3 regions of the Alteromonas stellipolaris genome follow, and region 2 is predicted to be linked to each of the others. Evidence: predicted binding sites of a transcription regulator. Region 2 holds the regulator's gene; each other region holds the start of a gene.
The links. Region 2 encodes FliA, which starts transcription of late flagellar genes. Its sites were predicted from a motif close to CTAAAGNTNNNNNNNNNNNNGCCGATA; they were not measured.

Region 1: AVL57_RS09095 (flagellar protein MotY) is a predicted target of FliA. The motif match lies at 5,979-6,005, and genes of this name have one in related genera.
Region 3: AVL57_RS16625 (DUF5610 domain-containing protein) is a predicted target of FliA. The motif match lies at 2,385-2,411, and genes of this name have one in related genera.

The regions. Positions count from the first base shown of each region.
Region 1 covers NZ_CP013926.1:2,143,922-2,151,527, forward strand. Annotated here, with positions in the region: gene AVL57_RS09070 (GGDEF domain-containing protein) at 527-2,194, opposite strand; gene AVL57_RS09075 (hypothetical protein) at 2,383-2,571, opposite strand; gene cspE (transcription antiterminator/RNA stability regulator CspE) at 2,738-2,950, opposite strand; gene gloA (lactoylglutathione lyase) at 3,504-3,890, shown strand; gene glpQ (glycerophosphodiester phosphodiesterase) at 3,941-4,963, shown strand; gene AVL57_RS09095 (flagellar protein MotY) at 5,057-5,863, opposite strand; gene rnt (ribonuclease T) at 6,180-6,836, shown strand; gene AVL57_RS09105 (peroxiredoxin) at 7,015-7,606, opposite strand, start outside.
Region 2 covers NZ_CP013926.1:2,278,918-2,286,523, reverse strand. Annotated here, with positions in the region: gene flhA (flagellar biosynthesis protein FlhA) at 1-757, shown strand, start outside; gene flhF (flagellar biosynthesis GTPase FlhF) at 787-2,184, shown strand; gene AVL57_RS09680 (MinD/ParA family protein) at 2,181-3,047, shown strand; gene AVL57_RS09675 (RNA polymerase sigma factor FliA) at 3,044-3,775, shown strand; gene cheY (chemotaxis response regulator CheY) at 3,812-4,195, shown strand; gene AVL57_RS09665 (protein phosphatase CheZ) at 4,230-4,994, shown strand; gene AVL57_RS09660 (chemotaxis protein CheA) at 5,007-7,235, shown strand; gene AVL57_RS09655 (protein-glutamate methylesterase/protein-glutamine glutaminase) at 7,266-7,606, shown strand, end outside.
Region 3 covers NZ_CP013926.1:3,923,725-3,931,330, reverse strand. Annotated here, with positions in the region: gene AVL57_RS16640 (DsbA family protein) at 1-220, opposite strand, end outside; gene fabR (HTH-type transcriptional repressor FabR) at 504-1,124, shown strand; gene trmA (tRNA (uridine(54)-C5)-methyltransferase TrmA) at 1,189-2,283, opposite strand; gene AVL57_RS16625 (DUF5610 domain-containing protein) at 2,441-3,718, shown strand; gene AVL57_RS16620 (RNA recognition motif domain-containing protein) at 3,756-4,220, opposite strand; rRNA gene AVL57_RS16615 (16S ribosomal RNA) at 4,472-6,004, shown strand; tRNA gene AVL57_RS16610 (tRNA-Ala) at 6,102-6,177, shown strand; tRNA gene AVL57_RS16605 (tRNA-Ile) at 6,182-6,258, shown strand; rRNA gene AVL57_RS16600 (23S ribosomal RNA) at 6,852-7,606, shown strand, end outside.

The DNA.
Region 1 (7,606 bases), 130 kb from region 2:
GATAAATTGTGCTATTTAATTACGTTACCACAAAATCAACGGGGTCGGAAAAGGAGGCGAACAAGGATGTGGAAAAAGGTGCCATAGGAAGACAGAAATGAGAGCCGATCCCCCCAGGCGAGCGACTTTTCATTTGAGCGGGCTGGACGCTTGAGCCACTTGCAAATAAGTGATTAATCATTAATCTATCTATTAAGTGAACAAAACAGTGAGTGTTGAGCATGAGACCTGAATTAATCTTTTTACTGCCCTTGGCCTTGATGATAGCCGCTTTTTTTTACGCTCAGCATCACCGTAAAGCTTCAAAGAAACCTTGACAAGGTTCACTGTGATGGTGAAATGCGTAATTTTTACTGAGTTTAACGCCTAATACGATAAAGCTTGGCTCTCCACGCTTGGCGGTTTAAATAGCTGGCACTGAAACTAAAAGCGAAGTCATATTATTTACAGAGGCTAAGCGTTTCCACTGAGCTCTTATTTAGAGCCCTTATTAAGAACTCTTACAAAAAGCCTTTTCACTAAGCGCCTAGCCAGAGCGCGGATGCTTCGATTTAGCTTTGTGTTGATACATACGTTTATCTGCCAACGATATACATTCTGAAGGCACCTTAGTCTCAAGGCTTGTTGCAATCCCAAAGCTAACGCCCGCATCACTCCATTGCTTGCTAAGCTCCATTGAAACATTCGATACTATTGATAAGGCGCTATCAGCCACGTTTCGGGTTTCTCTGGTCGAATCGGCTTGCAATACCCCTACAAACTCATCGCCTCCTGAGCGGAAGATATCTCCCAAAAAGTAAAACGATTGTTGCAATAGGCTCGCAGCCTTAATAATAAGTTTGTCGCCTTCATCATGACCGTGTTTATCGTTAATGGCCTTTAAACCATCTAAATCGATGAAAATAATAACGTAGTAGTCATCTAAGGCTTCAATGCATTCTGTTAGAGAAAATCTGTTACCAAGCTGAGTCATTGAGTCTATGCGCGATAAGTACTGGTTTCGATTGAACTCCTTTTGCTTTAATTTAAACCACTCAGTTAAGCTCAACAAAATACATAAGCAATCTAGCGACAATGCAAATATAACAACAGATTCGGGGTACGCTAGCTCACCGAAATACTGGCTGTGAGCAGCAATGTAGTAGCCAAGTGATGCACTGTAGAGTAGATTGCCTGCCAAAAAATATTTCGCGCGGAAATCTTGCTGTCTAATCATGCTCACACCCACCGCTATGGTCACCACTATCCAGAACATAGCCAATAAGTGAGATAGTAAATATGCGATAGAAAATGGCATAAACCACATGCCAACGCCTAATACAACGCTTACTAGACTCAAAGTCTTAAGAAATTTGAACAATTTTTTGTGGTCGGTTTTGCACTCAAATAAATCTGAGACAAACTGAGCAGCACAGGCAATAGCGAAAGGAAAAAGTAGCATTCCCCAATAACTGGTATTGAATGGGAAATGTACGATATCACCAAGCATTCCAGAAGCTGCCATCCAGCCAATAGCATGAATACCCAAATAACCTGCACAGGTTAATGCTACTCTTTTCCTCGTCCCAGAATAGATGAGCAAGGCCAGCAAGGACAAAATGAACATGGTGGTAATGCCAGCTATGGAAATACCGTTATTAAATTTTTGGAAACGATAAAACTCTGTACTGTCTAACACAGTAATGGAAACTGGCGTAGGAAACTGCTTGGCCTTAATAAACAGCCATAATTCTACTCGCTCATTTGCCATAACGGTTTGCACCGTCACGGCTTGAAAATGAAGCACCGGAGGCGTGCTGTCATCAAGAAGTTGAGAGAAGACTTGAGTGCTAAGTTCAGGCTGAACAGGCGACGAATATGAAGCTAAACCAACATCAATGAAGTTGGCATTAACGACAACAAAGTACTGCCCTTTTTGCGAAATATCTAAGACTACTTTGGTGAAGTAACTTCCCGACTTCCCGCCCAGTGATGGCACAACCGGGGCGTATTCATAAGCCTCTTTTAAAATTGCGAGCTTATTTTTTGATTCGAGATTTGATGTATCAAAAGAGTAATCTAATTCGTGCCACACATTAGCATCAGCGATTATACGCTTATCATCAACGACTGATATAGGTTCCTGACCAAATGCGGGGACTACCACCAGTATGAGGAGAAAATAAAAAACACCCAAATGAAAGTAAGAAAGCAAAATCGAACCTTGTCTGCAGGTAAAAGGGCAACAAAACTGTTACTTGTCCTATATCAAGCATAAACCTGCTTGCTCAGAATACATAATATAAAAGAGGAAATTTACTTTTTATACGCAATATTCTGTAAGGCAATAGCGACACACGAGCTCTTAACGCAGTATTAATTTTGCTTCAGCCTACTTATTAGCTAAGCATAAATACTTTCAACCGTAGTATTAAGCAACCAACGTAAAAATACTTTAGTATCTCTGTTGTTGTGAAATTGAACTGACTTTTGACACTCTTTATCGGTAAAAACAACGTTGAAGTTATTTACTGAGATTGTCGAAATAGGAGGAAGTGTACGGAGCGAAGCGCCGTTAATAGTATGAGACATATAATTTTTCTTTGTATAATAATATTGCTAGTTTTTTATTCGTTTTAAAATTCCTTTCAAAATTCTGTTCTTATCAAACCAAAAATAAATAAAAATATTAGTACTGCACAATTAAAAAAGGCTAAGTAGAAACTTAGCCTTTTGTCGTTGTATTTTAAAGTTCTACTTAAAGAACAACAACGTTTGCAGCTTGAAGGCCTTTTTGACCTTGTTCTACGCTGAAGCTAACTGCTTGGCCTTCAGAAAGAGTTTTGAAGCCGTCAGAAGCGATTGAACGGAAATGTACGAATACGTCTTTACCGCCACCGTCTTGAGTAAGAAAACCAAAACCTTTATCTTCGTTGAACCATTTAACTGTGCCGTTTACTGTATCAGACATGTTTGTAACCTTATATATTTGAAGTAATTGGTGAAATTCACCGGATAGCAATAGATTTAACTTACTAGTAACGCAAATGTATATCTATTAAAACTTCGATAAAACTGAAGAATAAAAGGGTACAACGCAGTAGTAGAAAAAGCTTTTAATTATCTAAAGCGGGCGTAATGTACATCTTTCAGTCAGGTAAGTCTACCGATATCGCTATTTATTTCACTTACCGTGCAACATATTGCTGTACAACTTTCATTACAATTGGCCACATACCGTAACCCTCGTGCCCTCCCCCCGCATATACCTTCAATTCGCGGCGCAAGCTCGGCTTAAAACTTACTTACGTATGTTGATAAGATCGTCAAGTTATTTACTACATCAACCTCGCCGCCTTAAAATAGACAATATTGGAATGTGGGGCTTTTAACTATCCTTTTTTGCTAGCGGTTTAACGATAGGCGCTTGCAGCCATTGTATTTGCGCCATAGTGTCTCATTCCTTTCACATACCCATAGTAAACTGATATATATGATGTCCTTAGAAGGACGGGGAGAATCGAATGAGAATGCTACACACCATGCTTCGTGTTGAGGATCTTGATGCGTCTTTGCACTTCTACACTAATTTGATGGGCATGAAGCTGCTAAGAAAGTCTGAAAACCAAGCTTATGAATACACGCTCGCTTTCGTGGGTTATGGTGAAGAAACTAACACTACCGTACTTGAACTCACTTATAACTGGGGCGACAACACCTATGAAAAAGGCACGGCTTACGGCCACATCGCCATCGAAGTAGACGATATTTATCAGTTCTGCGAAAACCTAGAGCAAAATGGCTGTGATGTATACCGCAAGCCAGGCCCCGTAAAGGGCGGCTCTACTGTCATTGCTTTTGTTCGCGATCCAGATGGCTATGCCATCGAACTTATTCAAACAAAACAATAAGTCTCTATTTTAAAATACAGCGGCCCTATTAATAAGGATATTGCCCTATCATGCTAAAAATTCGTCACGCTCTACTTACTTTCTCGCTTTCTATCTCGATTTTTGCAAGCCCAGTACTATTGGCGAAAGACTTCGATGTTATTGCTCATAGGGGCGCGTCAGGTTATCTGCCTGAGCACACATTAGAAGCCGCCACGCTTGCTTTTGCCATGAACCCTGACTTTATTGAGCAAGATGCGGTTATTACTAAAGATGGGATTGCTGTGGTCTTGCACGACATACACTTAGAAACAGTAACCAATGTAGAGCAAGTATTTCCAGAGCGTGCACGTAAAGATGGTCGCTTTTACGCCTTAGACTTCACGTTAGCTGAGCTTCGCACTCTGCAAGTACACGAACGAGCGAACAGCAAGGGTGAACAAGTTTTTACAAAACGCTATACAGGGAATACGGCAAATTTTACCGTGGCAACCTTAGAAGAACACTACGAGCTTATTACTCAGCTTAATCGAGAGTTCAATACCAATGTAGGGGTTTATACGGAAGTAAAATCACCAGCGTGGCATAACGAACAAGGAGTAGACGCTAGCCAGATTGTGATTGCATCACTAACACGATTTAATCTTGCCAATAAAGACGCCAACAGTTACTTGCAGTGTTTCGACTTCGATGAAATAAAGCGCATTAGAAAAGACCTAAACTATGCGGGAAAAGTGGTCATGCTAATAGGTGAAAACAGTTGGGGAGAATCAACCACAGACTACGATTGGATCAAAAGTGAAGCAGGCATGAAAGAAGTGGCAAACTATGCCGACGGTTTAGGCCCCTGGTTAGGTCAACTACTAGACCCACAAGCGATGGAAGCAGGTAAATTAGTACCCGCATCCTGGGTTGAGTATGCCCATTCAGAAGGTTTCATTATTCATCCCTACACGTTCCGTCAAGATGCCCTTCCGCCAGGCATGACAGCAGAACAGCTTCTTTCTACCCTTAAACACGTGGTGAACGTAGACGGCGTATTTACCGACCATGTGCCGCCGGTAAAAGCCTGGCTTGAAGCACAAGGCGAATAGCAACAACAAATATATTATTCACTTCACGAAAAAGCGGCCATTAAGCCGCTTTTTCAAATTTGTTTATATTTTTTACTTAGATTTTAGATAACCCTAAGATTTAGATAACCGCACTACTACCCTTCTATTTTGCGCTCGCGACTCTCGGGTATCGTTATTTGCTATATGGCGCTTCTCACCGTGCCCCGTCAGTTGAATTCTGTCATCGGGCACGCCTATGGTAGTTAAGTAGCTTTTTACTTCATTGGCTCGGCGTATAGATAATTGTTCGTTGTTCCATCGCCCGCCATAGCTATCGGTATAGCCATCAAGCAATACTAACTCTAAGTCGCTATCTTCTTTTAGGTATTCCCCAATCATTGTTAGGCGCTTTTGAGAATACTTAGTCAGTTCGGTACTGTTTTTCTGATACGACAACACCGTATAGGCAATATCGTCGAAGTTGTAAGGCAATAAGTTAGACACACACTTAACGAAGTCTCGATACACCTTCGAGAAATTACTGGCGTTTAATGCAACACTCACTTTATCGTATTCGTTATACCAGTCTTGATAATAAATGGTAGGCCAGAAGCCTTTTTCGAGTTCACTTAGCATAGTCCATGCAGCGTCTTGCGGAAGGTCACCGTTATATTGCGTGCGCAATGTCATATCGGCGATGGTTTTAGGCGCTACACCCGGCATCCACTTTGGCGGTACAGAATAAACAGCAGCTACATCGAAGCGGTTAGGCAATAAATGCATGTCTAGCTCAAATTCCATATTAAGCCGTTTAGAAGCCACGCTTGTAAACATGGCATCGCCGTAACCGGGTAAAGGATGGTTCAATGTACATTGCAAACGCGATGCATCAACCACTTCCCAGTTAGACGTTTCTACCGTAGCAGAATACTGACGCATAGCACCGCTTGCGACCGTAGTAAAAAACAACGGAATAAGTAAACCGAATTTACGCTTCACAACTATACCCACTCAACTGATAAACCATACCTAACGAAAAGGCGCTTACAGAATATATCGTCCTTAGTGTAGAAAAGTTTAGCCTTCTATACCATTAATACCATCAATTATGCCCTCATTTCAGGTTTCTAACGCCCCACATTGAAATTCAGGCTGGATACCGTGGGTTATCCTTGCCATAATCCCAGCACTTTTTGTAGCATTTCTATGTTGATACAGCTTTGTTACGTAACCAAAGAACCTGCTAAGAGAAACTATGTCTGAGTTGCACCACTCCCTTCCTCATCGTTTTAGGGGCTACTTCCCTGTTGTTATCGACGTTGAAACCGCCGGTTTTAATGCTGGGACCGATGCCTTACTTGAAATTGCTGCCGTAACGGTAAAAATGGAAGAAGATGGTCTGATTTATCCCGACCAAACTTTTCATTACCATGTCGATCCTTTTGAAGGCGCGAACTTAGAGCCTGCAGCGCTAGAGTTTAACGGCATTGACCCTCACTGTGCCCTGCGCGGTGCCATAGAAGAAAGTGAAGCAATGAAGTCGTTGTGCAAAGGTATTCGTAAAGCGCAAAAAGATGCGGATTGCCAGCGCTCGGTGATTGTGGCGCATAACGCCACCTTCGACCAAAGTTTCGTCAACGCGGCTATCGCTCGTTGTAATATCAAACGCACGCCTTTTCACCCCTTTGTGTCTTTTGATACCACCAGCCTTGCTGGTTTAACGTTAGGCCAAACTGTTTTGGTTAAAGCCTGCCGTGCGGCAGGTATTGAGTTTGATCAAAAAGAAGCCCACAGCGCATTATATGATGCGCAAAAAACCACGGAACTGTTTTGCTTTATGGTAAATCGTTACAAAACATTGGGCGGCTGGCCCTTAGCTGGTGAACCTATCAGCCCTGATGAGCCTTGCTGATAAGCAACGTCTGAAATACTGCCTTGGCTGCAATCGCTTCAAATTAAAATTTATTCAGTAGAAATAAAAAACAGCGCCGAATGGCGCTGTTTTAGTATTAGGTAGACGTATTTGCATAAAGCCTGTTTAACAAGCCTGAGTGCTTACTTTTAAGGCTTTTGTAGATACTTTCGGCCTATTATAACTTTTCAGCCTCTGCTGCAAGGTACTTAGCTACGCCCTCTGGTGAAGCGTCCATACCCGCTTTACCTTGTGTCCAACCCGCTGGGCAAACTTCGCCATGATCCTGATGGAATGCAAGTGCATCGACCATACGAAGCATTTCGTCTACATTACGGCCTAGCGGAAGGTCGTTAATTACTTGATGACGTACTAGGCCTTCTTCATCAATCAGGAAAGAACCTCTAAATGCCACGCCATCTTCTGGATGCTCTACATCATACGCCTGACAAATTTCATGTTTCACGTCGGCCACTAACGTATATTGAACTGGACCAATGCCACCTTCGTTTACAGGCGTATTTCGCCATGCGTTATGAGAAAACTGTGAATCGATAGAAACCCCAATCACTTCTACGCCGCGTTTTTTAAATTCTTCAAAACGCTTATCAAAAGCAATAAGTTCAGATGGGCAAACAAAGGTAAAATCTAGCGGGTAGAAAAAAAGTACCGCTTTTTTGCCTTTGATGGTTTCAGATAGTGAAAATGAATCAACTATTTCACCTGAACCTAATACTGCAGCAGCGGTAAAATCCGGCGCTGGACGGCCA
Region 2 (7,606 bases):
AGTATTTGGCAAGTTGGAAGGCCGTGCCACTAAAGATCCTGCCTTCGGCTTAGATGCAGTATGGATAAAACCGAATAAGCGTGAGCACGCACAAACCTTAGGTTATACCGTGGTTGATGCTGCCACTGTAGTTGCTACTCACTTAAGTCAATTGCTGACAAACAACGCCTATCAACTACTTGGACATGAAGAAGCTCAGCAGCTATTAGACATGCTAGCTAAGCAGCATCCTAAATTAGTTGAAGGGTTAGTGCCTGATATTCTGCCGCTAAGCACCATTGTTAAAGTGCTGCAAACCTTGTTATTTGAAGGGGTGCCTATTCGCGACATGCGTACCATTGTACAAACCTTGAGTGAGTATGGCCCACGTAGCCAAGACCCTGATGTACTGGTGTCTGCGGTACGTATTGCGCTTAAACGTCTCATCACTCAAGAAATTACTCAAGGGGCGAAAGAGATACCCGTCATAACCTTGGCGCCAGAGTTGGAACAGATGTTGCACCAGTCATTACAAGCAGGTGGCGAAGATGGCGCTGGTATAGAACCAGGACTGGCCGATAAGCTGCAAAAATCATTGCAGCAAGCTAGTCAGCAACAAGAATTAGAAGGTGAGCCTGCGGTACTTCTCACTTCCGGTATGTTGCGCCCCGTACTATCTCGCTTCTTAAAGTATTCGGTCGCGGGCTTACATGTACTTTCCTATCAGGAAGTACCCGACGATAAGCAGATAAAAATAGTCAGTTCGGTCGGTCAATAATCTGACACTGGGTGATTGGAGAGTTTTCAATGAAAATCAGACGTTTCTTTGGCAAAGATATGCGAGAAGCTTTAAGCCAAGTTAAAGCGGAATTAGGCAGTGATGCTGTTATCATGTCAAACCGAAAGCTAGCTGACGGTATTGAACTGGTAGCCGCTTACGATAAAGAGCCAGAAGCCAAACTGTCGATTAAAAAGCCTGCACCTAGAACATCAGGACAAGCGAAAGCAGCGGTTCCTAGTCTTAGTGAAATTATCGGTGATGATGGTCCAGATAGCTTAAAAGCATTGTTAGAAAAACAACATGGTGGCAGTATTCAAAGCCCAGCTTCAGCGCCGGCCCCCAGTGCCAATGCTCAGCATGCCAATCAAATTGCTTCGCACTTAGACTTTTCAGAAGCCTTTATCGACGACGTAGAAGCAAGCCAGCACACCTCTGAATTCCCAAGCCATCAAGCGTCTAGCCTTAATGAAAGTATTGATAATGGTAGTGCTGCTAAATCTGACGAGTTATCTCAGATTAAAGAGGAATTGGCGTCACTACGAAATGTACTTCAATACCAAGTTGCCGATTTGATGGAAGCAAAAAGTCGTCGTCAGCAGCCTGTACATCATTATTTAATTCAGCGTTTAACCGATATGGGGTTAAGCCAATCTCTGGCTGAGCAACTGATTAGTTATACGCCGTCGCATTACAACGAGCGAGACGCTTGGGTGTATCTTTTAAACCTATTGGCTAATCGCATTAATGTGACAGGTAACGATATACTTACGCAAAAGGGCGCAGTAGCGTTAGTGGGGCCAACCGGAACAGGTAAAACTACTACAGTAGCGAAATTGGCTGCCCGCTACGCACAGAAATACGGTGCTGACTCCGTTGCCATGATTACGATAGATACTTACCGTATTGCAGCGTTTGAGCAATTAGCCACATATGGAAAAATTATTGGTTGCACGGTCCGTAAAGCACAAAGTAGTGAAGAATTATCAGATTTATTGTTTCAATTACGCCATAAGAGACTAGTGTTAATTGATACGGCAGGCTTTAGTCAGCGAGATAGTCGATTAATTAAACAGATAAATCAATTTGATAACGGCCAAATGCAGCCAGTGAAAAAATACCTAGTAGCGCAAGCGAATACCCAATATGCTGCGTTGCAACGTATTATAGATGCGTACGAAGGGGTGGAACTTAGCGGTTGTATCTTTACAAAGCTTGATGAGTGCTACTCTCTAGGCGAAGTGCTTAGCGCTGCGGTGGAGTACCAGTTACCTGTCAGTTATGTAACAGATGGACAGAAAGTTCCTGAAGACATTAAGATTGCAGAAGCAAAATCTTTAGTATCTGCTGCTGCAAAGCTTTATAAAAAGTACGGTTTGAATCATACTACTAGTAACAATGTGGTTAAAACAGCACGAGCAGTATGATTGATGATCAAGCGAGTAGCTTACGAAAAATGAAGCAATCACGATTAATCAAAGTTATCGCCGTCACCGGAGGTAAAGGTGGCGTTGGTAAGACAAATATTACGCTAAACACAGCTATTGCTATGGCAAAGCAGGGAAAGCGAGTAATGGTATTGGATGCAGACTTAGGTCTGGCCAATGTGGATGTAATGCTAGGATTGCGCGTAGAGAAAAACCTCTCACACGTTTTATCTGGTGAGTGTACCTTGGACGATGTACTCGTTACGGGCCCTCACGGTATAAAAATAGCACCAGCCACATCGGGTTCTCAATCAATGGCAGAGCTATCACCAACGCAGCATGCAGGGCTCATTAGAGCTTTTAGCGAATTGCGCTCGCCCATTGATGTGCTTATTGTAGATACCGCAGCGGGTATTTCCGATATGGTGCTAAGTTTCTCCAAAGCCTCTCAAGATATTATGGTGGTAGTGTGCGATGAGCCCACTTCACTCACTGATGCCTACGCGCTAATTAAAATTCTTAACCGAGAGCACGGTGTCTTTCGCTTCAAAGTGGTCGCCAACATGGTCCGCGATGTTAGAGAAGGTCAGGAGCTTTTCAGCAAATTATCTAAAGTAACAGGGCGATTCTTGGATGTTGCGCTAGAATTGGTTGCAACAGTTCCTTTTGACGAGAACATACGCAAAGCAGTACGTAAACAAACGTCAATTGTAGATGCTTACCCGAGTTCTCCGGCAGCAGTGGCGATTAGCCAGCTAGCAACCAAAGCAGCATCATGGCCTATTCCTGCGCAACCAGGTGGCCATTTAGAATTTTTTATTGAACAACTAGTAGCAGATAAAGCAGTAGGAAGTCAGCGTTGAATAGCAAAGCAGCCGCTTATCAACAGCAAACGGACAAGTCACAATTAGTTGAGCGTCACGCTTCGCTGGTGAAGCGAATAGCACACCACTTAATGGCGAGATTACCAGCCAGTGTTCTTGTCGATGATTTAATCCAGTCAGGTATGATTGGACTGCTAGAAGCTGCACGAAATTTTGACGGTTCCAAAGGTGCAAGTTTCGAAACCTTTGCAGGTATTCGTATTCGCGGCGCCATGCTTGATGAAATAAGAAAAGGTGATTGGACACCTCGTTCTGTTCATAAAAATGGAAGGGCAATCACCGAAGCTATCTCTCAAGTTGAAGGTGAAACAGGCCGAGACGCGCGAGATGTTGATATTGCAGCTAAAATGAATGTCAGCATGCAAGATTATCATCAAATGCTTAACGAAGTGAATGCTGGAAAATTGGTGGGTATTGAAGACCTAGGTGTTTCTGAAGATGTTATTTCTACAGAAAAAAACCGAGGCAGCGATGCACCGTTAGAAGATTTGATGCAAGGGGCTTTCCAAAAAGCGCTAGCACATGCTATTACTACATTACCCGAACGGGAAGCGATTGTACTTTCTTTATACTATGATGAAGAACTGAACCTTAGAGAAATTGGTGAAGTTCTTGATGTTAGTGAATCGCGAGTGAGTCAAATTCATAGTCAGGCCATGTTAAAACTCAAATCACGAATGAAATCGTGGCAAGTTGACGAAGAATAGAAATTAATAACAATTAACCCCTCATTGGAGGCTATTTTGGATAAAAGTATGAAAATTCTCGTGGTTGACGATTTTTCTACCATGAGACGTATCATAAAGAACCTGTTAAAAGATTTGGGTTTTGCCAATATCCAGGAAGCGGACGACGGTAACACCGCGCTGCCTATGCTACAACAAGGTGATTTTGACTTTGTTGTAACAGATTGGAATATGCCAGGTATGCAAGGTATCGACTTATTACGCGCTATACGTGCCGACGATAAGTTGAAACACCTACCGGTTCTTATGGTGACAGCAGAAGCGAAGAAAGAACAAATCGTTGCCGCAGCGCAAGCTGGTGTGAACGGTTATGTTGTTAAACCTTTCACTGCCGCTACGTTGAAAGAGAAATTAGACAAAATCTTCGAACGTTTAGGTTGATCCAGACGCTCACCAGAGAAATGAGGTTTACTGGATGTCGACAAATGAAAGTGTCTCTATAACGCTCGAAGAAGCCAAAAAATTGGTAGCGTATCTTGAAGAGGGCGATAACGCATCTGCGAACGCCGTCTTAGAAGCCGTTTCGATGAAAGAGTCCATTGAGCTCTTTGCTGAAGTTGGTAAATTAACGCGTCAACTTCATGATTCGTTAAATAACTTCCAAATCGATGAACGTATTAAAAATTTAACCGTTGATGACATTCCTGATGCGCAAACGCGACTGATGTACGTTATCGAAGAGACGGAAAAAGCGGCCAATACCACCATGGATGCTGTTGAAGAGTGCATGCCAATTGCGGAAGTGCTTTCCACGCGCATCGAAAAAATTATGCCGGAGTGGAAAAAACTGATGAATCGTCAACTTGAGTTGGGTGAATTCAAAGTTTTATGCGCAGATTTAGACGAATTGCTAGAAGACGGATCGAAACAATCGTCTAAGCTTACATCATTGCTTACCGAAGTGTTAATGGCACAAGGTTATCAAGATCTTACCGGTCAAGTTATTCGCAGAGTGATTGAACTCGTAAAAGAAGTGGAAGATAGCTTAGTTAATATGCTGACGATGTTCGGTGAACCCGAACAGTCAGAGCAAGACAAGCCATCGGAAGCGAAAGTCGAAAAAGTTAACAAGATTGATGGTGTCGAAGCCGAAGGTCCAATTATTGATGCAGACCAACGCGATGATGTGGTATCTGGCCAAGATGACGTAGATGATCTTTTGTCTAGCTTAGGTTTTTAGGGGAGCGGGCGCATGGCGTTTGATGTTGACGAGGATATATTACAGGACTTTCTAGTTGAAGCTGGGGAGATCCTTGAACAATTACAAGAACAGCTCGTTGATCTGGAAAATAATCCTGAAGATGGAGATTTACTTAATGCTATCTTCCGGGGTTACCATACCGTAAAAGGTGGCGCCGGCTTTTTGTCGCTTACCGAATTAGTTGAAATTTGCCACGGTGCAGAAAACGTTTTCGATGTAATGCGAAACGGACAACGTACTCTTACGCCTGAATTGATGGACACCATTCTTCAGGCCACCGATGTAGTAGTAGATATGTTTGAGCGTGTTAAAGCGCAAGAGCCGCTAGTACCTGCAGACGCAAAGTTAGTTGATTTGCTGCATAAGTTAAGCACCCCAGAAACCCCAGATGAAAATATCTTTGGTGACAGTAGTGAGGCGGCTGAAGCCCCCGCTGCCGAAGTTGTCGAGGAAGAATTTGCGTTGGAAGAAGCGCCCGTACCTGAAGCGCCTGCTGCTAGCAGCGATGGCGGTATTGACGAAATTTCAGAAGATGAATTTGAAGCCTTACTTGATGAACTTCATGGTTCAAATGCTCCGGGTAAATCTGCGCCTAAAGCAGAACCAAAAGCGGCTGCACCCGCTGCCGTTGGTTCAGGTGATGATATCACCGACGACGAATTTGAAGCACTGTTAGACGAATTGCACGGTAAAGGTAAATTCAAAGAAGAAGAACCCGCACCTGCAGCTGCGCCCAAAGCAGCTGCGCCTAGCGGTGAAGAAATTACTGACGATGAGTTTGAAGCACTACTTGACCAACTACACGGTTCAGGACAAGGGCCTACAGCGCAAGGCTCTGAACCAGCAGCAAATACTCCGCCTGTAGATAAAAAAGCGACAGAAGCAATTCAGAAGGCTAAAGCAGAGCAATCTGCCGCTAGTACGCCAGCTAAATCAACGCCTGCCGCAAAAGCGCCAGCGCCTAGTCCAGCAGCTAAAAAGGCGCCAGAGCCTGCTAAAGCCGCGGCTAAGAAAGACGACAAAAAAGCAAACCCAACACCTCCTCAAGCAGAAACCACAGTACGTGTTGATACTAAGCGCCTAGACCAAATTATGAATATGGTCGGTGAGTTAGTATTGGTACGAAATCGTTTGCTGAGTTTAGGAATAAACAATGCCGACGAGAGTATGTCTAAGGCAATTGCTAACCTTGACGTGGTGACTGGCGATTTGCAGGGTGCGGTTATGAAAACCCGTATGCAGCCAATTAAGAAAGTGTTTGGCCGCTTCCCTCGCGTTGTTCGAGACTTAGCACGTAGTTTGAAAAAAGAAATCACCTTAGAGTTGGAAGGTGAAGAGACAGATTTAGATAAAAACCTGGTAGAAGCATTGGCCGATCCGTTGGTTCACTTAGTGAGAAACTCAGTGGATCATGGTATTGAAATGCCTGATGACCGTGCTGCTACAGGTAAAGCCCGAATGGGGACCGTGAGATTATCGGCTTCTCAAGAAGGTGATCATATCCTACTTACCATTGAAGATGACGGTAAGGGAATGGATGCTGAAAAACTAAAAGAGATTGCGATAAGTCGAGGTGTTTTAGATGCCGATGCGGCTGCGCGTATGTCTGATGTTGAAGCGTTCAATCTCATTTTTGCACCAGGTTTCTCTACAAAAACTGAGATAAGTGATATCTCGGGCCGTGGTGTAGGCATGGATGTGGTTAAAACAAAAATTAATCAGCTTAACGGTACCATTAATATTGATTCTCACCTTGGGAAAGGCACGCGACTCGATATTAAAGTTCCACTTACGCTTGCGATTTTACCGACCCTAATGATTGTGGTTGGCAAACAAACGTTCGCGTTACCGTTAGGTGCGGTCAACGAAATTATCAACATGGACATCAAGAAAACCAATACGGTTGATGGCCAATTAACCATGATAGTTCGTTCTAAAGCGATACCACTGTTCTTCCTTGGAGAATGGTTGATCCGTGGACCTAAAAATATAATCAAAGATAAAGGTCACGTCGTCGTGGTTCAAATAGGCACCCAGCAAGTTGGTTTTGTTGTTGATGCGCTAATAGGCCAAGAAGAAGTGGTGATAAAACCATTAGATGCCTTATTACAGGGAACGCCAGGTATGGCGGGAGCAACTATCACATCCGACGGTGGAATTGCACTCATCCTAGATGTTCCTAGCTTACTGAAGCGTTATGCTCGGAAGCCTTTAAAGTAATACGGCGGAACACATAGGAAATTTACATCCATGGTCTTTAAAGTCCTGGTCGTGGACGATTCTACTTTTTATCGTCGTCGAGTTCGTGAAATTCTCGACGACGATAGAGAACTTGAAGTTATTGGCGAAGCTCGTAACGGGCAAGATGCACTAGATAAAATAGATACACTGCTACCTGATGTAGTCACAATGGATGTGGAAATGCCGGTAATGGATGGCATTTCAGCGGTAAAGGCCATCATGGAAAAGCGGCCTGTGCCTATTTTGATGTTTTCGTCTCTAACGCATCATGGTGCACAAGCGACACTAGATGCGTTAGAAGCCGGTGCATTAGATTTTCTGCCAAAGAAATTCGAAGATATCGCCCAAGA
Region 3 (7,606 bases), 1.6 Mb from region 2:
TAATGACGCGAGCTGTTATCGTGACGCGATACTTTTCTTCTAGTTTAGGTAAAGCTTGAACAAGTAAAAGTGAGTAAGGGTCATCTACTTTAATGAAAACCTCTAATTTAGGTACATCACGAGTAAAAAGGCGTGCACAAGTATAATAGGCACGTTTAATACTTCGTAGCGTGTTACTCGAAATTAACTGTAGCACGTAAGGCTGAATACTTTTTTTCATTATTAGGTCAGCTATTTTTGTTCATATAGGTCGTTAACTCCATGTAGACGCTTAGTGCCATAGCCTTATATTCCGACAGTAATTGGAGCTAGGGGGATAATGGCTATATGGTTAACAACTTGTTAAAATAAGGCTGTACAGTAACAACAGTTACTAAAAAACGCTACGGAGATAGTATTGAGTAAGCGCTAATAGTTTTTCGGCCTAGGGCAGAATGAATTTAAGCTTCTCCCTATAGGCACTCATGCGATAGACTAGTAAAGACTAACAAACTGGTATTATTGTGACTCGTCAGGAACAAAAGCTTAAAACCCGCCAAAATATCATTCATGCGGCATTCCTATTACTGGATGAAAACCGCAGTTTGTCTGCTATTAGCTTACGTGAAGTAGCACGAGAAGCTGGCATTGCACCAACGTCTTTCTACCGACACTTTAAAGACATGGATGAATTAGGATTAACACTGGTGGATGAAGCTGGGTTAGCCCTTCGTCAATTAATGCGCCAAGCTCGCCGTCGAATTGCTTCAGGTGGCGGGGTAATCCACACGTCAGTTGAAACCTTCATGGAGTTCATTTCTGCAAACAAAAATGTATTTCGATTATTGTTGCGGGAACATACAGGCACATCAGCTGCATACCGAATGGCGGTCTTTCGCGAAATTCAGCATTTTATTGAAGAGCTAACCGATTACATCATCGAGCAGCAAAGCGTAGAGTACAACATTGCGCAGCTCCAAGCGGATGCTATGGTTAGGTTGGTATTTAGTGCAGGGGCAGAAGCACTAGAAGCTGATACTAAGTTGAAGATGGAAATTGGCGAAAGGGTTAAAGCCCAATTACGTTTCGTGCAATTGGGCGCAATGTCGAAGCTTTCATCAGAGATATCTTCCGACGCATCTTAAGCTTTAAAGCCTAAGTGTGCTGCCGATTTATTGACAATATGCGACATTCACAATATACAGAGCATTACTTTTTGGTGAGTAACACACCTGCTTCTATATGGTGGGTGAAAGGGAATTGATCGAACAGCGCCGCATTTGCTACTTCGTGAGTTTCACAAAGCAGGCCTAAGTTTTCAGCTAAGGTTTCAGGGTTACAAGAAATATAGATAATATTATCGTACCCTTGAATCATCTTTAATGAATCTACGTCTAACCCTGCCCGAGGAGGGTCGACCAATACAGTAGTAAAATTGTATTCAGTTAAGTTGATACCTTCTAAACGAGAGAAGCTTCTTTCCCCGTTCATTGCTTCAGTAAACTCTTCAGCCGATAGTCTCACAATTTTCACGTTATCTAAGTGGTTTGCCGCAATATTATATTGCGCTGCTTGTACCGAGGGCTTTGCTATTTCGGTTCCTATCACGTTGTCAAAATGAACTGCCAATGGCATTGAGAAGTTCCCTGCACCACAATACATTTCGAGTAAATCGCCGGTTAGGGGAGCAGAGCATTCAAGTGACCACTCAATCATGCTGCAATTCACTTCTGCATTAGGTTGAGTAAAGCTATTTTCGATATGTTTGAATTCAAATTCACGGCCATTAATAGGTAGACGTTCTATAATAAAATCGTTACCCACAATGCGTTTTTGCTTTCTAGCCCGCCCAATAATACTTACCGCGGTAAATTGCGTAGCTAAAAAGGTGCGAAGTAGTTCAGCTTGCGCTTCCCATTCATCATCAAGTGGCTTGTGATAAAGAAGGCTAATAACCAGTTCGCCGGATAGCCCAGTTAAATAATCAATTTGGAAAAGTTTTTTGCGCAGCAGTTCATTTGGCTTTAAATATTCTATTAACTGCTGCATTGCATTGTTGATGGTTTCACTTGCTGGTGGAAATGTATCTACGCGGTATTTCTCTTTAGAACCCTGATCGAACATGATGTGATAAAGATCGTCACCGTCATGCCATACGCGAAATTCAGCTCGCATGCGGTAGTTTTCAGGTTTAGACGGATACACCGACAGGGTAGGGGCGTTAAACGGCGCAAGGAGAGTACCTAACCGATCCACTTTCTCATCGAGTTGAGCTTGATAGTCTTTTGCAGTGGTGGTTGTCATGTGGTTCTCCGAACATCATTTAAATAAGGCTGCGAATTGTAGTGCCTTATATTATATGTGCAACGGATAAAACTCACAGAAGCAAAAATTTAGTATTAAAATTAAACAATACGTGATTGGTGCCGATAACTTGATTGAGGATAGTGAGGATCAAATTATGAACGTGAGTCAAATTAAGGCTTTCATGGGCGACCAGAAAGTGGATGAAAAGGCATCGGTTCACCCGAATGAAGCTATAAAGAAGCAGCTTCAACAGGAAGGCTTACAACAAGCTGCCGAGTTTACCAAGCAGCATTCAGCGACGGTCACCGTGAATAGCACGCAAACCAGTATTGGCTTAAAGGTCTTCAGTGGTAGCTTAAGTCAGAATGTGGTTGTTGATGGCAAGCGCCCGAATGAAAGCAAACAGTCAGGTGACGGCGAAGAAAATAAAAGTTTATTCGATTTCGAGAAAGTCGCACGTAATGTACTTGGGTTCGTGACCGGTGTCATTCAAGGTGCGGCTGATGGAGGTGCGGATGACGATACCCTGAAAGGGTTGTTTGGTCAGGCCCGTGAAGGGGTAAGTCGTGGATTCGCTATGGCTGAAAAGGATCTCGCTGGCTTTATGAATGATGAGATTGAAGAAGGTGTTACGCGTAGTCGCGAAATGATAGACGGCGGCATCAATGATCTGGAACAGAATATCTTCAATCCTAATCCAGTGAGTGTGAGCGAGCTTAACGCGGTATCTGCATCTGATGCTAAATCAGGTAGTTTGCTTATTCGAACCAAAGATGGGGATGAAGTAAACCTTAGCTTTGAAAGTATCAGACAATTTAGCGCTGCGAGTCAGGCTTCGCTGTATATACCCGCAAATGACGATACTGAAGAATCTAGTTCGAATACAGGTTCAGTTGTGGCGCAGCAGTCATCTCAATATGAATACTTTGAACGAAGTGGCATTAGCTTTTCGTTAAAGGGTGAAATAGACGAAGATGAAATGACAGCTATTGCAAACCTTGTGGGTGAAGCACAAGATTTAGCTGATACCTTCTATAGCGGCGATATGGATAAGGCGTTCGAACAAGCATTGAATTTAGGTTTCGATGATAAAGAGTTAGTTGGGTATGCGTTGCAGTTAAACCGTACTACACAAACCGAAATGGTAAAGGCTTATGAGAACGTTAAGCATTATAGTGAAGAAGGTGAAGCGGAAAACCAATACGGTAATGTTGTAAGCCCAATAGCACAGTATCTAGAAAAGATGATGTCTACATTTGGAAATGCTGAGAATACATTAGGCTCTGGCGATGATTACAACACATTGCTTGCAGGTATTATTAGTGAAATGAAAGATGTACAAATACCAGATTTAGTATCGGCTATAAATCGCTTCCATACGTTTAACCAAAACTTATTGAACGCGATGCCACAGCAAGTGGCTTCAGAATAAAGTAAAAAAAACCTGGGTCATGCCCAGGTTTTTTAATTTATGCTTGTTCTACTTTATCTTTAGCTGGCCTAACTTTTAATGTTCGCTCTTGGAACACTGAGTCGTTAGTCTTCGCTATTACTGGGTCAAGGTCGCTCGTTATCACTTCAATAAAGCCATAACCTTTTCGCTTGCCAGTTTTTCTATCCTTCATGAGTCGGACAGATTGCACTTCGACAAAACTACCAAAATACTCTTTAACCGCAGATTCGTTTGCACGATACGGTAGATTACCCACATAGAGTGTTTCAGTGGTTGTGCTGCTGGTGGAGGGCGCAGCTGTTTCAGAGGGTGAATTGTTAAGGAGTGAAGCTAGCCACGGCGTTAAAATACCGCTTATTAATAAAGACGCTGAAACCGTTAACGGAACGTGCGCTTCTATACTAGCTGATGAAAACAACAGATATCCTGCGATTGCAAAGATAGCACTAATAACAGTGCATTGAATAAAGCCTACTTTCATATACGAAAACGAAACGCGTAGAATGCGCATCCGCTTCGAAGAGAAGCGCTCATCGAAAAGGCAACGGCCGTTCGGGTGAGGTGAGGAAGTCTAAGCAACTATATGTAGTGTTAGTCCTCCTTGCGCAAAAACAGAATGCTTCGCATTATGATTTTTGCACGATAGTTCTTTAACAATTTATAACAAGACAATCTGTGTGGGCACTCATTAAGAGTGTCACACAACGACGATTCATATTCGATATATTTATTTAATTGAAGAGTTTGATCATGGCTCAGATTGAACGCTGGCGGCAGGCCTAACACATGCAAGTCGAACGGAAACATGTCTAGCTTGCTAGATGATGTCGAGTGGCGGACGGGTGAGTAATGCTTGGGAACTTGCCTTTGCGAGGGGGATAACAGTTGGAAACGACTGCTAATACCGCATAATGTCTTCGGACCAAACGGGGCTTCGGCTCCGGCGCAAAGAGAGGCCCAAGTGAGATTAGCTAGTTGGTGAGGTAAAGGCTCACCAAGGCAACGATCTCTAGCTGTTCTGAGAGGAAGATCAGCCACACTGGGACTGAGACACGGCCCAGACTCCTACGGGAGGCAGCAGTGGGGAATATTGCACAATGGGGGAAACCCTGATGCAGCCATGCCGCGTGTGTGAAGAAGGCCTTCGGGTTGTAAAGCACTTTCAGTTGTGAGGAAAAGTTAGTAGTTAATACCTGCTAGCCGTGACGTTAACAACAGAAGAAGCACCGGCTAACTCCGTGCCAGCAGCCGCGGTAATACGGAGGGTGCGAGCGTTAATCGGAATTACTGGGCGTAAAGCGCACGCAGGCGGTTTGTTAAGCTAGATGTGAAAGCCCCGGGCTCAACCTGGGACGGTCATTTAGAACTGGCAGACTAGAGTCTTGGAGAGGGGAGTGGAATTCCAGGTGTAGCGGTGAAATGCGTAGATATCTGGAGGAACATCAGTGGCGAAGGCGACTCCCTGGCCAAAGACTGACGCTCATGTGCGAAAGTGTGGGTAGCGAACAGGATTAGATACCCTGGTAGTCCACACCGTAAACGCTGTCTACTAGCTGTTTGTGACTTTAAGTCGTGAGTAGCGAAGCTAACGCGATAAGTAGACCGCCTGGGGAGTACGGCCGCAAGGTTAAAACTCAAATGAATTGACGGGGGCCCGCACAAGCGGTGGAGCATGTGGTTTAATTCGATGCAACGCGAAGAACCTTACCTACACTTGACATGTTGAGAAGTTACCAGAGATGGTTTCGTGCCTTCGGGAACTCAAACACAGGTGCTGCATGGCTGTCGTCAGCTCGTGTCGTGAGATGTTGGGTTAAGTCCCGCAACGAGCGCAACCCTTGTCCTTAGTTGCCAGCATTTAGTTGGGCACTCTAAGGAGACTGCCGGTGACAAACCGGAGGAAGGTGGGGACGACGTCAAGTCATCATGGCCCTTACGTGTAGGGCTACACACGTGCTACAATGGCATATACAGAGGGATGCGAGACAGTGATGTGGAGCGGACCCCTTAAAGTATGTCGTAGTCCGGATTGGAGTCTGCAACTCGACTCCATGAAGTCGGAATCGCTAGTAATCGCAGGTCAGAATACTGCGGTGAATACGTTCCCGGGCCTTGTACACACCGCCCGTCACACCATGGGAGTGGGATGCAAAAGAAGTAGTTAGTTTAACCTTCGGGAGAACGATTACCACTTTGTGTTTCATGACTGGGGTGAAGTCGTAACAAGGTAACCCTAGGGGAACCTGGGGTTGGATCACCTCCTTACCATGTCGATGGTGACATTGTTAGTGTAGTGCCTACACAGATTGTTTTGTTATTAAATGAAGAACGACACGAAGTTTTTTGTAGTTATACAGAAAATGGGGCTATAGCTCAGCTGGGAGAGCGCCTGCCTTGCACGCAGGAGGTCAGCAGTTCGATCCTGCTTAGCTCCACCACTACAGGCTTGTAGCTCAGCTGGTTAGAGCGCACCCCTGATAAGGGTGAGGTCGGCAGTTCAAGTCTGCCCAAGCCTACCATTTACCTTCACTTGCTTTGCAAGTGGTCGTAAAAAATCCGCTTAACCGGAAGCGGAGCTTCCTGACGGTTTTTCTACTCGCTAAAGTTAGCGGTAGTTATGAATCAACTTAGAAAGCTTGTTTTTGTGTCATGTTGGACCATGAATCCTAATGAATTTTTACTCGAATGAGTAAGCATTGATTAGGGTTTTTTACTCTAAGGAAGAAAGTAATGCTTTTAGCATGAAATATCCAACGTTCTTTAACAATTTGGAAAGCTGATATTTAATTAGTAAATCAATCAAACGAAAGACGTACTTACTACTCTACTTGACTTGAATTGCTTGTTATCAATCTTAATTTGATAGCAAGGCAATTTCACGATTAGCTTGTCATGCATACAACTGAGTTAGATCTCATCCAGTCCTGATTTCAAAAGGCGGGAGAGCTCTTCGCTCAATCATTGTTTTAATATCACTTCGGTGTGTATTAGCGCAATGGGCGAGGTAACAGTTTCTAGTCGACTAAATCGACGCGTAAGCGAAGGCACATACTTTTAGTATGTAACTGAGCGAACGAGGAAAATTTAGGAAGAATAGGAAGTGTTAACGAAGGCCATTTGGGGACTAAGCGTATACGGTGGATGCCTTGGCAGTTAGAGGCGATGAAGGACGTGTAAGTCTGCGAAAAGCTGTGGTGAGCCGACAAAATGCATTTGAGCCACAGATGTCCGAATGGGGAAACCCACCTATTTATAGGTATCGTTACATGAATATATAGTGTAACGAGGCGAACGAGGGGAACTGAAACATCTAAGTACCCTTAGGAAAAGAAATCAACCGAGATTCCCCTAGTAGCGGCGAGCGAACGGGGATTAGCCCTTAAGCAATTATGAACGTAGTGGAAGCCTCTGGGAAGTGGCGCGATACAAGGTGATAGCCCTGTACACGAAGTGTTTGTTTTTGTGAAATCGAGTAGGTCGGGACACGTGTTATCTTGACTGAATATGGGGGGACCATCCTCCAAGGCTAAATACTCCTAACTGACCGATAGTGAACCAGTACCGTGAGGGAAAGGCGAAAAGAACCCCTGTGAGGGGAGTGAAATAGAACCTGAAACCGTATACGTACAAGCAGTGGGAGCCCCATCACTAAGTGCCTTTAGTGATGTGACTCACAAAGTGCAACCGTTTGATAAGCGCGTAACGTTGACCTGCGAAGCAGCCAACGGTAAACCGCCAAAAATCAAGCAGGGTGCTTAGTGATGGGGTGACTGCGTACCTTTTGTATAATGGGTCAGCGACTTATATTTAGTAGCAAGGTTAAGCGAATAGCGGAGCCGTAGCGAAAGCGAGTGTTAACTGCGCGTT